Linked DNA regions of Halostagnicola kamekurae. The main gene of each other region encodes a partner of the protein of the gene in region 2 in a complex. Links are inferred from orthologs where the notes say so. Each region holds a gene or a part of one and is shown on either strand. Other genes may lie near its edges.

Evidence for each region.
Region 1: the proteins of fen (region 2) and BM348_RS00440 are in contact, whole or in part, in a crystal structure (PDB 1RXZ), measured with the Archaeoglobus fulgidus proteins. The link is inferred for Halostagnicola kamekurae from one-to-one orthologs. Residues at the interface, in WP_010877775.1 of Archaeoglobus fulgidus: Lys326, Ser327, Thr328, Gln329, Ala330, Thr331, Leu332, Glu333, Arg334, Trp335, Phe336; in WP_010877842.1 of Archaeoglobus fulgidus: Asn43, Val44, Ala45, Met46, Pro120, Arg121, Pro123, Leu125, Gln151, Met192, Ser194, Asn218, Tyr219, Pro220, Ile237, Leu238, Ala239, Pro240, Arg241, Ile242, Glu243, Ser244.

Annotation. Positions count from the first base shown.
Region 1 is NZ_FOZS01000001.1:84,674-91,821, reverse strand. Bases 2,481-5,475 are described here. They hold BM348_RS00440 (DNA polymerase sliding clamp), read right to left. Parts: upstream 4,353-5,475; coding sequence 3,609-4,352; downstream 2,481-3,608. Other genes in these bases: BM348_RS00430 (glycosyltransferase family 4 protein), read left to right, coding at 5,060-5,475; BM348_RS22335 (NUDIX domain-containing protein), read right to left, coding at 4,587-4,889; BM348_RS21015 (hypothetical protein), read right to left, coding at 4,456-4,704; BM348_RS00445 (HalOD1 output domain-containing protein), read right to left, coding at 3,244-3,534; BM348_RS00450 (alpha/beta fold hydrolase), read left to right, coding at 2,481-3,237. In the rest of the region: BM348_RS00470 (SWIM zinc finger family protein), read right to left, coding at 1-536; BM348_RS00465 (hypothetical protein), read right to left, coding at 533-772; BM348_RS00460 (DUF7472 family protein), read left to right, coding at 842-1,096; DNA primase regulatory subunit PriL, read right to left, coding at 1,137-2,210; more of BM348_RS00450, read left to right, coding at 2,347-2,480; more of BM348_RS00430, read left to right, coding at 5,476-6,055; BM348_RS00425 (hypothetical protein), read right to left, coding at 6,146-6,370; BM348_RS00420 (23S rRNA (uridine(2552)-2'-O)-methyltransferase), read left to right, coding at 6,701-7,148.
Region 2 is NZ_FOZS01000002.1:799,461-806,495, reverse strand. The notes cover bases 2,124-5,005. They hold fen (flap endonuclease-1), read right to left. Parts: upstream 4,113-5,005; coding sequence 3,135-4,112; downstream 2,124-3,134. Other genes in these bases: BM348_RS11860 (GNAT family N-acetyltransferase), read right to left, coding at 4,214-4,918; BM348_RS11870 (hypothetical protein), read right to left, coding at 2,320-2,574; BM348_RS11875 (ArsR family transcriptional regulator), read right to left, coding at 2,124-2,290. Outside these bases: BM348_RS11890 (potassium channel family protein), read left to right, coding at 1-765; BM348_RS11880 (HalOD1 output domain-containing protein), read left to right, coding at 1,644-1,904; more of BM348_RS11875, read right to left, coding at 2,030-2,123; BM348_RS11855 (hypothetical protein), read left to right, coding at 5,040-5,591; BM348_RS11850 (DUF7344 domain-containing protein), read left to right, coding at 5,700-6,062; BM348_RS11845 (DICT sensory domain-containing protein), read left to right, coding at 6,124-6,837. UniProt on the Methanocaldococcus jannaschii protein: Structure-specific nuclease with 5'-flap endonuclease and 5'-3' exonuclease activities involved in DNA replication and repair.

The DNA.
Region 1 (7,148 bases), on a different replicon or contig from region 2:
GGGTAGACGGCGCCGACGACCGGTACGTCGGGGTCGTAGCGCTCGTTTGTCCCGTACTCGGAGACCGTCGCGTTCGCGTCGGGAATTCGGACGGCGTCCGCTCGCAAGTCCGAGACGTCGACGACCGTCAGCCGGTCTCCGGTCTCGCGGTCGCGAACCGTCACGCCGGGATAGAGCCGGTGGCGCTCGCAGTAAAACGGCCCCGCCGCGTCTTCGTCGACGAAGATCGAGTCGCCGCAGTCGGTACACGCGACGGCGATCTGGCCGAGTGGCGGCGCACGCCCCGCCGTAATCTCGATGGCGACTCGGCGAACGTGCTTACAGCGGACGTTCCGGAAGACGTGGTCCGGACAGGTACACCGCCCCGCCTCGAGGTCGACGAGGTAGGTGTGGCCGCTCTCGGATTCGACCTCGTAGAGGCCGTCGCCGAGAGCGAGGACGGACATCGCCTCCGTGCGCGCCCGGAGCGATCGCTCCTCGAGTCGTCTATCGGTCGGTACTGGAAGGCTGGTTTTCGGTGACGCGGTCGTTATCATGTGCGTCGAAGGCTGCAGGCGGTCGGCTGGCTATTCGACGTGTGTAGGTGCTCGAGGAGCATAACGGCCGCGCCTGCACACCCACCGTCGCCGATCCCCCGCGTTTCCGATCGACTTGCCACCGTCGACCCGTTGTGCGCTCCCGCCCGATTCACCGTCGCCGACTCGTTGCGCGCTCCCGATCGATCTCCGTTCGCCCGAAGCCCGTGGTCGAACCCCTCGAGCGCCGCGTTCACCCTCGAGGACGTATCTCGCGGACGATCCCTTCGATACGTTTTTCACCGGCCCGTCGAAAGCATCGGGCAATGATCGAGCGCGACAGCCTCATCGAAGCCGCCGCCGCCGTCCTCTCGGTTCTTCTCATGGTTTCGACGATGATGTACATCGGGACGACCCACTCCGGATCGGGCGGCCAAATGTCGGCCGTCGGCGGCCAGATGCTGGTCGCGGCGATCGTCGGGTTCGTTGTCGTTCTCACGGGTGTCGGAGTCGTACTGGCGTACACCCTGAACGATCCGGAAGACGGACTCGAGGACGCGGACACGCAGGGTTCGGCGTAGGCTATTTCTCCGTTGTATCGCCGCTCGTATCGCTCCCCCCTCAGGCGTCGCCTTCGGCCGTCGTCTCCCGCCAGTCCTCGAGTTCGTCCTCGTCGGCGTCGTCGATCCGGTGTTCGTAGTACGCCATCGGGTGGGGGATCTGCTCGCAGAGGTCGTCTTTGTTCACGCAGTCGCCGTAGGACTGCATCGTCGCACACGAGGGCGGGGAGTACTCGGTCGGCGAGGTATCGCCGCGGATGTGATCGGTCTGGTAGCGCGTCATCTCTTCGCCGAACGAGGAGTTCACCCGGTAGAGGTCGACGATGTCGTCGGTCTCCATCCCAATGCTCGCCAGAAACGCCGTGATCGCGAACCGGGAGTGGTGGGCCAGGTGTTCGCCCTTCTGAATCTGGTCGAGCAGCGCCTTCATACACGGCGGGAACAGGTCCGGAACGACGGTATCGATCTCCCGAGTCAGGTCCAGTTCCGCGAGCACCTCGCGGACCTCCTCGGCTTCCTCCTCGAGCGCGTTCCCGATCGCGTCCGGAACGTCGAACGGGAGTCCGTCCTCGATCCGTTCGCGCACGGCTTCGCGCAGGAGCGTCAGTAGCTCACCCTCGTCGACCGGCACCTCTCCATCCGCGAGCGGTCGGTTGACCAGTCGCCACTCGTCCTCCCAGAGGTCGCCGGCGAGAGGGAGGTACGTTCCCACGTCGATCCGGTACCGATCGTCGTCGACCGCCCGAACTGACTCCTCGAGGTCGAACTCGGCGAGGAGGTCCCCGAGGTCGAGTCCGGCCGTCTCGACGCTCTGTAGTTCCGTCGTGTCCGCGAGGTCGTCCGTGAACCGGTCGAAGGCCGCTTCGGCTTCGGCGCGGGCGTACTTGCGCACGAGTATCGACTCGCCGCCGAGCGAGACGAGCACCCGTGCCACGGGATAGGAGAGCAGTTCCACGCGGGGATCCCGGTGGGGCTCGCCCGTCGTTCCCTCCTCGAGCGAGGCGACGACGCGCTCGCGGGCGCGCTCGACGACGTCCTGGTCCTGCTCGACGACGGTTGCCAGATCGACGGCCTCCGTGGCGACCGACTCGCGGGCCGCCTCGAGGAAGGGGTATCGGGCGTGCAGTCGCTGCATCGATACAACGATTTCACTGGGAGCGGTTAAACGCGCTGGTTGTCGGCGCTCCCCGACCTCGCTCGTTGGCTCGCCGGGACCATCCACCGCCGCGTCGATGCTCGATTTCAAGGCCGTCGGCCACGTCGGGTGACGTATGCCACGGGTCACTCGAGACGGCGTGTCGATCTACTACGAGCGAGACGAGCGCGCGGACGGGACGACGGGTGAGCCGGTCGTCTTCGTGCAGGGGCTGGGCTACGGGCGGTGGATGTGGCGCTGGCAGCGCGAGGCGCTCGCGAACGAGTTCGACGTGATCGCGCCCGACAACCGGGGAACCGGTCGATCGGACGCCGGCCTCCCGCCGGGCGTTTCGAAACTGCCGCGGCGACTGCGCGCGCCCCTGCTTTCGACACTCGGCAGCTACTCCATCGAGGGGATGGCCGCTGACCTCGAGGCCGTCCTCGAGGACGCCGGGATCTTCGACGCCCACATCGTCGGCGCGAGCATGGGTGGGATGATCGCCCAGCAGTACGCCGTCGACTACTCGCGGGCCGCCTCGCTCACGCTTTGTTGTACGAGCCACGGCGGACCGGACGCGGTCCCGATCCCCGAGGAAACCCGCGAACACGTCTTCTCGACGCCGACGGGACTGACCGAACGGGAGCGACTCCGCCACCGGATGCGCCCGGCGTTCTCCGAGCGCTTTACCAACCGAAACCCCCATCTCGTGGACCGAATCATCGAGTGGCGACTCGAGCAGGACGCCCCGGAACCGGCCATCGAGGCACAGGCAGGGGCGGTCCGGAGCTTCGACCTCGCGGATCGGCTCGATCAAATCCGGGTGCCGACGCTCGTCGTCCACGGCACCGCGGATCGGGTGATCCCCGTCGAAAACGCCCGGCTGCTCGAGACGAAAATCCCGGACGCGACCCTCGAGACTATCGAGGGTGGCTCACACTGCGTTTTCATCGAAGCGAGCGACGCGGTGAACGATCACCTTCGATCGTTCCTCCGCGATCGGGTTCGGCCGAACGCCTCGGCGTGACCGATTCTACGGGGTTGCGAGTCGAATCCGCCCGTCGAACTCGACGCACACCTCGTAGCCCTCGTAGGGGAACGTGACTCGATAGCCGTTCGCCTCGCCTACGGTCCGCGTTCGAACGTGTTCGTAGAGCGCGTCGAGAGCTTCGGGATCGATGACGTCGTACAGCGGCGGTAACGAGGCCGCGTCCGTTTTCGCGAGGGCCGCTACTGTCGCGACGAGGACTTCGCTCGGCCGCCCGCCGTCGATATCGACGACGTGTTTCGACGGAGAATCAGCAGGGTCGCTGGAGGAGACCATGCCCCTTCTAGTGGCTTCTCGAGGGTAACTCCTCCCCTTTTTCGACACGGCACAGACATGTCGTCCGCCCTCGATCAGTCGCTCTGGATCCGCGGCGCGAGCATGTACGTGACCTGCCCGTTTCCGTCGCCGTAGCCGAAGAACATCTTGATCGGGAACTCCTCGCCGAGCGCGAGGGTCACTTCGGTATCGGATGGGATCGCCTTGTTCATGTCCTTCAGGTAATCGAGCGAGAACAGCGAGCGGGCCGGGCCGACCTGCAGGTCGATCAGATCGTCGCGCGTCAACTCGAGGTGGACGTCGTCGGTGTCTCCCTCCGCGTTGACGTAGAAGAACTCCTCGCTCTCGTCGACGCCGAGTGCGATGTGGTCCGAGACCATGTCGGCGGCTTTGACCGATCGGTTGAGGTCTTTGCCCTCGAGGACGACCTCCGCCGGCAGGTCGAGGTCCGGGATGTCCGGCTCCTGTCGGATCGAGTCGGGGTCGATCAGCGCGAGGGTGTACTCGAGCCCGTCGATCTGGATGTGGAGTTTGCGCGTCTCCTCGTCGAGTTCGAACTGGATGAGCTGGCCGGATTCGGCCATGCCGGCGATGTCCTCGAGTCGCGAGAGATCGACGCCGATGACGCCGCCGTCGGCTTCGTAGGATTCGAACGCGGCCGCCTCGAGCGAGAGGTCGACCATCCCGACGTTGGCGGGATCGACGGCCCGAATCTCGAGGCCCTCCTCCTCGAGGTGGATCTTACATTCGTCGACCAGCACGCTCACCGAATCGAGCGCGCTGGTGAGCGTTTCGGCGCTCACGATGGCCTTGAACATATAGGTCGGCGTACGGACGGTCGACATAAAAAGGCACCCTTTACGCGTGGGCGGACGATCAGTCGCTCCGATTCGTGACAGCCGTCCACACGACAGGGGAGCCTCAGTCGATCTCGGTGTCCCATTCGGAGAGCACTTTCCGATACGTGTCTCGTTGCGCTTCGAACGTCATCTTCTCGATGACGTCGTTCCGATGAGTCCATTCGACTCGAGTGACTTCTTCGGTGGGAGTTTCTACGTCGTTCTTCTCGCCGACAAATTCGACGAACCAGATCGACTGACGCTGTTCGCTGTATCCCTCGCTATCTCTCTGCGCGAACTCGTAGTGGTGGACGTGGTCCGAGCGATCCACGACCTCGAATGCCCTGGTACGAGTTCTTCCACGAGCTCTCGTTCGAGTGCCTCCCTGTCGCTCTCACCGGCTTTGATACCGCCCTGCGGGAAACAAAGGACCGATTCGTCCCACCCTCTGTTGTGGACGAGAAGGAATTGGTCGTTCTTGTAGACGACTCCGCTCACCGCTTCCCGACACGCCATACTGGAAATTCGTTGGTACTGTACTTAATTTTTGACTTGCTGGTCGGATATCTTTCGGACGACCAGTCGGCCGTATCGCCTTGCTCTGGCGGACCAGTGGTTCGGCCGTGGCTTCGTCACTAGACCATAACAAGCGAAAAGAACCCGCTGACTAAAACGGACTGCTAGAGATGAAAATCAGTCACTATTTCGAGTGGGAAGATCACATCACCGGGGGACACTATCAGTCAGTCCAGAACCAGCGGCGAATTCTGGACACTCGAGACATCGAATACACAACGGAACCGCGCCTCGACGTCGACGTGCTCCATCTGAACAACCTGGGTCCGAAATCACTCTTCTACGCCCGGTGTGCCAGGAGGAAATCGGTCTCGGTCGTCGTTCACGCTCACCAGACTGCGGAGGACTTCCGGGAGAGTTTCGCTTTTTCGAACCAGCTATCGAAGCCGCTGCGTCCGTATCTCGAGTACGGCTACTCGCTGGCGGACCGGCTGATATGCCCGTCAGAGCACAACAGACGAGTCATCGACACCTACACCGACGTTCCCAAGACCGTGATCAGCAACGGGTTCGACCACGAGCGTCTGGACGGGTTCGAAGCGCTCCGAGAGACCTATCTCGAGCGGTACGACCTCGAACCGCCAGTCGTCTTCAACGTGGGTCACGTCATCGAACGGAAAGGTCTCTCGAGCTTCGTGGAGACGGCCCGCGAACAGCCGGACCTGACGTTCGCCTGGTTCGGGTATATCAACCCCACGAACGGATGGACCGGGCGACTTCTCAAGAGTAAAACAACGCGAAAGATAGTCCAGAGCGCCCCGGAGAACTGCGTCTTTACCGGGTACGTGGACGACATTCGTGGAGCCTTCGCAGCCGGTGACATCTTCTTCTTCCCGACGAAAAACGAAAACGAGGGGATGGCTCTCCTGGAGGCGATGTCCTGTGGCGCTCCCCCGGTGGTCAGAGATATCCCGACCTTCGAGTGGCTAGAGGACGGCGAGACCTGCCTGAAGACCGATTCGGAGTTCGGTCGGTGTATCGAGCGACTCACGGCGGACGAGTTCCGTCGGCGGCTCGGCAGAAACGCCGCCGAGAAGAGCCGGGAATTCCGACTGGAAAACATCGGCGATCAGCTCGTCGACCTGTACGCCGAGGTAGCGGGATAGAACCGGTCTCGAGGGACTCACGTTCGACTTCCGGATCGTGGCCGGACACCGTGGTGGCGATGTCTCGAGAACGTCCACAGTGGATGGCTATCAGTGGGGGCCGTCGGACGCCACGTCGGTCGCCTCGATGGCCGCACCGACTGTGTCGTAGAGACGGTCGACGATCGTCTCGATCTCCGATCGACTGGTGGTAAGGGGCGGCTTCGACCGAGGAATCGTCCTCAAGCGGGTCGAATCGGAATAGGCGGTTACGACGGTCCAACAGGGTGCCGACAGTCCACCGGGATGACCGCCGGAATCGTCTCCCGTTCCCATCGAGGCCTTCCGAGTTTCATCGTCGTGTGATCGTTCCGTGGGGCGAGTCATGATCAGCTAATCGACACCGCTCGGCACTCAGTTCGGTAGAACCCCTGATTGCGAACACCTGATTCCTTTGTGCTATCCCTGGACCGACGGAGTATCCGTTCAGTCGTTAGAGTTGCCCAGCGATACATGACCCAACAGTTCCTCCCCGTCTTCGGGGGCGATCGTCAACCATTTCTATTCTCACACCATTTATATGAGCATGACTACGGACACCCTGCCCGCGGCGACGCACGAACAGTTAGTCGGGCTAAACACGGTAGCGGATGTGCTGCGAGACGTATGACTGGTCGAGACCACTACTACAACAAATCCAAACAGGAGGGCTATCGCTCTCGAGCGGCCTACAAGCTCAAACAGCTGACCGACCTCGAGAACGTCATCGACGGGGGCGACACGGTCGTCGACCTCGGAGCCGCGCCGGGCGGCTGGCTGCAGGTCGCCGCCGAGCGCGTCGGCCCGCACGGAACCGTCATTGGCGTCGACCTCCAGCGAATCGAACCACTCGAGGGCCACGACAACGTCGAGACAGTCCGCGGGGACATGACCGAAGAGCGAACGCGCGATCGGGTGACCGACACGGCGGGCGGCGACGTCGACGTCGTCGTCTCGGACATGGCGCCGAACATGACCGGCGAGTACCACCTCGATCAGGCGCGGTCGCTGCACCTCGCCCGGCAGGCGTTCGAAACGTCGTTAGAACTGCTCGAGACCGGTGGCGACTTCATCG
Region 2 (7,035 bases):
GGTGATTTCCTCACGTCGCTCCCGCCGACGGTTCACGCCGACGAGAACACGACGCTGCTCGTCGTCGGCAACGAAGGTGATCTCGACGCCGTCGAACCGATCGTCGGCTCGAACAGGTACCGCTACGAAAGTGGTCGCGGGCCGGTCGTGATCGTCGGAGCGGGTATCGTCGGCCGAACCGCGATGGGGACGCTCGAGCGGGTCGGCATAGAGACGACCCTCGTCGATCGCGAGGACGGACAGTTCGTCGACGTCGTCGGTGACGCGACGACAGTCGAAACGCTCACTGCGGCCGACATCGCCGAGGCCAAGACGCTGTTGATCGCGCTCGACAACGACGACGACGCGATACTGGCGACGCTCGTCGCGCGGTCGCTCGCCGACGAACTGGAGATCATCGTCGCGAGCGATCGAGAAGCCAGCGTGAGCCGCCTCCGGACGGCCGGTGCCAACGACGTGCTCAGTCTCCCCAACGTCGTCGGTCGGATGATCTTGCTCAGGGTGTTCGACCGCGAAACGATGGTTCTGGGGGAACGAGTGTCGATAGCCCGCGTCGAAACGTCGGATATAGCGACCGAGACGTTCGGGCGCGACGAACTCGAGACGATCCGAGACCAGACCGGCTGTTCGGTCGTCGGGCTCGAGGTCGACGGCCACCTCAGAACCGACGTGCGGGATCGATCACTCGCGGGTAGCGATGCCGTCGTCATCGCCGGCTCGCAGACTGAAGTTGCGGACTTCCTCGAGCGCTACACCTCGGCGTGAACGTGGGCTCGAGGAGAGAAAGCGGATTCGGGGAACGAAAGGTCCTTAAGCCAACGGAGACTAGGTGAAAGTGGACTAGGTCGGGCAGTTAGGCCCTGCTCGATACCCGCACTATGGTCTTTAGCGGGGGCCGATCCCCACGGGCGTCCGGTCAGACCGACCGGGGCCCCGGGAGCCAACAGAGAAGCCTCGTCCGCCGGGGACAGCGGGCCACGCTGGCCGTCCGCAGGGACGTCCCACCGTGGCTAACCGGCGACAGCCCATCAGGCGCGGAAGCGAGCAGTGGACCGCCGGACACCTGTCGCTCGACGGGTCGCGGGGTGGAGGAGGCAACCGGGACTCCCCCGGCCGGAACGCCGGGCAACCGTGGCCGTCCACATTCATACGCTATTCACATGCCCTCGAGCGACGGCGCTGACTCGTTTTCAACCGGACGCGTTGGGTATCGGCCGATGGTACTCGTCAAGGGAACAACCCCCCACGCGAGGATCACATACAAGTATGACAGCTTCGAGCGGGCCGAACGGAGACCGGATCGAGACCGCCGGAAACAGTCCACAGCGTCGACATCGAACTCGAATCGGACGCGGAGAACCCCACGACGGTGGCATCAAACGCCGATGAGCCGCTGAATACGACCCGAACCACAGGATGGCGACACGTAAGACACTAGTGGGAGACGCGATTACGCGGCGGTGATACTCGCTAGATTATTTTCGTCGTACATATTTACGAAAATTGTCTGACAGGGATTTATACTATCGCCCGGTATAGACTGTGATCCCTGTCAGTGTTGAAGACGTTCAACTGAGGGGAACTGATCACATGACCGCATCAAGAGAGCACACTCCGATAACGCATCGCCGCCGGGCGCGCCAATGACGTTCTTCCAGTACGACCGAGACGAACACGGGTCGCTCGCCGTCGAAATCGTCACGACCGTCGCGGACTTATCCGACCGGTCGCCCGATTCGCTCGAGTCGATTCACACCGTGGTCGACTCGGATAGCCTCGAGTCGATATTCGAACCCCGTTCGCCGCGATCGCGGCGCGAGACCAATCACATCTGGTTCGCCTACGAGGGATTCGGGATCACCGTCTACGGAAACGGGTTCGTCATCGTTCGCCGATTGGAGTGACGGTCCACCGGACGACGTTTCATCGGACGACACGACTGCGTCGGGTACGGGACAGAATCACGGCCGTCGAAAGCGGAGCCGACGTCCATCGCGTCCGTCCTCGTTTCGGACGCCGTCTCCCGCCCTCAACTCGAGCGGCGTCGGGAGAGCGTACTCGCATCGAACTCGCCGGCGAGGTATGCCCGCCCGCGCGAGGAGACGTCGTACTTGAGGCCGTCGTACGAAACCAGTCCCGCATCGGTTAGGATCTCGAGTCGCTTCTGGAGGTACATCGGCCGGAAATCGAGCGCCGCGCTTCGGTCGGCCAGCGCCGAACGGAGTTCGAGTGCACGCTGTGGTCCGTGGTGGGCGAGATACTCGAGGATTCGATCGTCGTTCTTCGACATCCAGGAGGCGTGCGTTCGCAGCGGGATCGTCATCGTGTGATGAGGTGTTTGTCGGTCGTCGGTTCGTTCACCACTGGTTGGACGTGTTCGTCACACAGTTTGACCGCGGCGTCCGTTTCCTCGAGCGAGACCGACGAGACAACTTTCTCGCCGGACTGTTCGAGCGACGGGACCCATCGCGGAAGCGCGAAGTGTCCGTCCCGTTCGCAGAAGGCACACTGTCGCGGCTCGTTCCGAGAGACGTAGGAGAGACACTCCCCGTAGTGTTCTTTCTCGCAGTTCATACACAACCCCCCGATTTCGGCCCCACTGTATAGCTCGGCCACCAGTCGATTGTATCCAGCATCGTTGCCACATCGTACACAGTTCATGTTTCGATCGGTTGACGGAATGGTCAGAGATCAACGAGTAAGAACGGATTTCGTATAAATGTCTTCACCGTGATGAAACTGGATGGTAGTGACTGATAGTTTACCACGGATCGAAACCACTTACACCCGGATACAGTCATCCAATACGAACCGATGTTTCTGCTGGATCAAATCCAACTCTCGACACGTTTTATTTATTATCGTGACTTCCAGGACACGCCGAAATATCTCGTTACCGGACTGCTGTACGGCGGTTTTAGATTTTCTCTCCAGATGAAACGCCTGTCAAACACGACGACGGTGGCGCGTTTTTCTGATCCACAACCCCCGTTCGGTTCGACTGTGGCAGAAAAATTACATAACTCGCCGTCGACTCATAGTGTTTTCTCGAGGTCCGTTAGTAAAACTCGTTCCGTTGCTGTATTAGGTCCGATATCGCCGAACGAGGGGTTTGCTTCGCCTTCCGTATGGCCTCACATCCAGCGGTCTAACCCGGACTGGACTGCGCTCTCTTCGATCCGTTCGAAGCCGCGTTCGACTTCGCCGCCATCGACGCCCCACTCGTCGACGACGTACGCTCGAGCGGCCTCGAGGTCCGGCTCGAGAGTCGTTTCGAACTCGTAGTCGTCGGTGACGTTCGGGTCGCGAAACAGCTGGCGGACCCGGTCGCCGTACTCGATACTCTCTCCGCGCGCTTCGAGGACGCCCCACAGGTCGCCGTGGTCGCCGATCGCGTCGAGAGCCGTCTTCGGGCCGATCCCGTCGACGCCCTCGTTGAAGTCGGTCCCGATGAGAATCGCGACGTCGATTAACTGCTCGAGAGTCAGTTCGTGATGGTCGAGCGTCGCCTGGAGATCCATCAGCTCCGGGTCGCCCTTGCTGGTCAGTTGCCGAAGCGTCAGCGGCGCGCCGAACAACAGCGCGTCGTAGTCCTCGGAGCCCACGTAGTCGGCGTCGCCGCGGCGAACCATGTGGGCCGCCTGCGCTTCGCCTTCGGCCGGCGCTTCGACGACGGGAACGTCGAGCAGGTCGAAGAGTTCGCGACTCGTCTTCTGGATCGTCTCGGTGAGCCGCTGCGTTCGCGACTCGAGTTGGGCGATCGCGACCTGATCGCCCTCCTCGCGGGCGACCTCGAGTTGCTCCTCGTAGGTCTGGCGCTGATCCCGCCGCGATTCGATCTCGTCGGATTTGAGCTCCGAGGGGCCGCCGTCGAAGACCATCACCGGGACGATGTCGTTCTCGAAGAACTTCGGCACGCCCTGGACGATCCCGAGCAGGTTCGCGACCTCGACACCGTCGGTCGTCGTGTACTTCTCGCTCGAGGTCCACTTGACCGTCGTCGTCAGATACCGGTACAGCCAGTTGTGGGCGTCGACCGCGACGACGCCCTCGATATCGGTGAACGGAATGTCGTCGATGACGGCGATGTCCCGAAGCGCTGCGTTTCCCATTACCCTTTCTTGGGACGCGACGGTTAGAATCGTTGGGTTTCAGTTCCCCGAACAGCCGGTCTGGACGCTCGTTCTAACTGTCGGTTCAGTCGACTGCCGACTCAGTCGAGTCGCTCAGAGAGGAACTCCTCCTCGGGATCGGAGAGCTCGCGCTCGCGAAATCGCTCGAGTCCGTCCCGATACCGGGCGGCGTCTCTCCGCTCGCTTTCGTCGACTGGTGTCTCGTCTTCGATTCGCGTCTCGATACCCGACTCGTCGCTCGCCGACACCGACGTCGGACGATCCTCCGCTGGCGAGTGTTCGAGGACGAGTTCAGCCAATCCAGTCGTTTCGCCGGTAAACGCGAAGCCGGCCCGGTACAGCGCTTCGTACGCGAAGGGGTTGTTGACGGCGATTCGGACGCGAGCGTATCCACGGTCTGTCGCCCGATCGCGGACGAACGCGAGCAACTTCGGGCCGATCCCGTTTCCCCGACGGGGTTTTGCCACGGTCACGTACCGGATCCAGAGCGTCTCGGCGTCCGTTCGATCCTCGTTGAACGACGCCGCCGCGAGCACGTCGTCATCGTAGTCCGGGGCCCGGCCATCCGAATCCACCGCTCGAGCGACTGACTCTGAGGCTCGAGCGCGATCGTCCGTTTTCTCGCCGTCGTTTCCCGTCGCTCGAGCGTCGGTTCGACCGTCGTCCGCTCGAGCGACTGCCTTCCCCGTATTCGTCATCACGAACTTCCCGGCGTAGCTAAATCGCTCGTGATCCAGTCGTAGTTTCGGCCCGTCCGGCGGCCAGCCCAGTAGCTCGAGTTCCACGGTTGTCCCGACTCGAGCGCCGAGACACTAAGGTCCTCGTTTCGGCCAGGTAGTCCTCCGCCATCAGAGCCGGTCGGCCCGGACGAACCCTTTTGCATCAGTTCGTGGTATGGGAGGTGTCATGAGCACCGAACCGAACGAGGAATCCACGTACGGCATCGAGAGTCGAATCGGGTGGCCAGTCGCAGGCGTCCTTGGAGGAGCGATCGGCGCCGCGGCGTTCGGGCTCGTCATGTGGCTGTTCGATCCCGAGATCGTGCAGGTGTCGATCCCCGCCTTTTACGGTCTCGAAGCAGGCGGGGTCGTCGGCTGGGGAATCCACATCGTCCACGGCGCGATTCTGGGCGTCGTCTTCGGTTACATCATCACTCGGGAACTGGTGCTCGGAGTCCTCCGGACGGATCCCGAGACGGACGCGCTCTCGGAGGCCGGCGTCGCGCTGCGAATCGTCGGCGCGGGATTCGCCTTCGGGCTGACTGTCTGGGCGATTATTCCGGTGATCGTGTTGCCGGCGTTTGCGGGACCGGTCGGCGGCGAAGCCGCCTCCGAATTCCCGGGAACCGCCCTCCAGAGTCTTCTCGGTCACGTGTTGTTCGGCGTCGTTCTGGGTACCGTCTTCGCCGCGACGATGGACGTCTATCAGCGACCGGCCGAGTCGCCGCTCGAGGAGTGACGGCGATTCGTACCACGGTCGCGCCGACCGCACGACCGGACGGGAAAGCCGAACTTCTGCAAGCCAAAGAGTGAACACTATGCGAGGTGACACCACGTGACGAGAACGATGGACGACCAGACACGGGATTCCGACCGTTCTCCGCTCGACCCGGGCTGCGTCGATGCCGCGTTCGAGGCGCTCCAGAATAGAACCCGGCGATACGTCCTCTACTTTCTGCTCGAGCACGACCGCGTCTCCGTCCGCGACCTCGCCACTGTCGTGACCGGCTGGGTGAAAGCCGACTCCGGAGAAACGGGCGACAGGAGCGACCGGGACGGGACGTTTGCGGACCTGCAGCATCGACACGTGCCGCTGCTCGTCGAATCGGGCCTGATCGAGTACGAGGGGACGACCGTCTCGCCCTCGGCGCGTTTCGAAGCGATTCGGCCGTTCGTCGAACGTGCCTGCACCGAAGAAACGGGGTCGTGAGGATGTCTTTTCCCACTACATTCCGCTGGTCGGTGCGCAGATCCCACGCCGTTCGAGTTCGATGACGCTCGCTTCCTTCCTCGAGCGCGTCGAAGAGACGACTCGAACGGTCGAACTCTACGCCCCCGAACCGCTTCCGGAACTGGCCGAGCACTTCGAGCGGGGAACCACCACCGCCACGTACCGGTCGCTTCCAGCGGCCGCCAGTGGCGGCTTCCTCGTCGTTCTCGAGGACGGCGACTTTCGCGCGTCCGTCGACCTCGCCACGGCCCGCCAGTTCCTCGAGCCGCCGATCGCCCACCCCTGGGCGGAACAGTTCGTCGGGAGCGCGTACCGACAGTTGCTCGAGGTACTCGAGAACACCTCGATATCGGCGCTCACCCGTCGCCAACTTCTGGCGACCGCGCGCGACATCGAACATCGAGCCTGGCACGCCGGTCGCGGAACGCTTCGGGTCGGCTTTCAGGACTTCGCCGCCTACGAGGACCAACTTCCCGTCTACGACCGACTCGCTCGCGAGACGGCGCTCGATATCCACGTCTATGCTCGGGCCGACTGGACCGCACCGGTCGACTCGTCACCGACGATTCACGCCGAAACGACCGAGGAAATCGGCACGTTCTGGTTTCTGGTCTACGAGGATGGCGGGGAGTCGTTCGACTCGTCTGCGTTGCTCGCTCGAGAGGACGACGACGGCACCTACACCGGCTTCTGGAGTTCGGATCCGGAACTGGTCGCCGACCTCGATACGTACCTAGTCGAGACCTACGGCTGAGAAGCGCCCTCACCCGGACCGAGGTTGGGTCTTCTCGGACGGCCGAACGTCTGAACGACAGCTATCCACAGAAGCCAATTTGCGAGCCAAAATCATTGTTGTGTCTTCTCTCCTTCAAATCCCTCTCCCGGCTCGTGTGGCTCCTTGGATGGATGTATCGCAGAAGGGAAGCCGGTGGAGGGATTTGAACCCTCGACC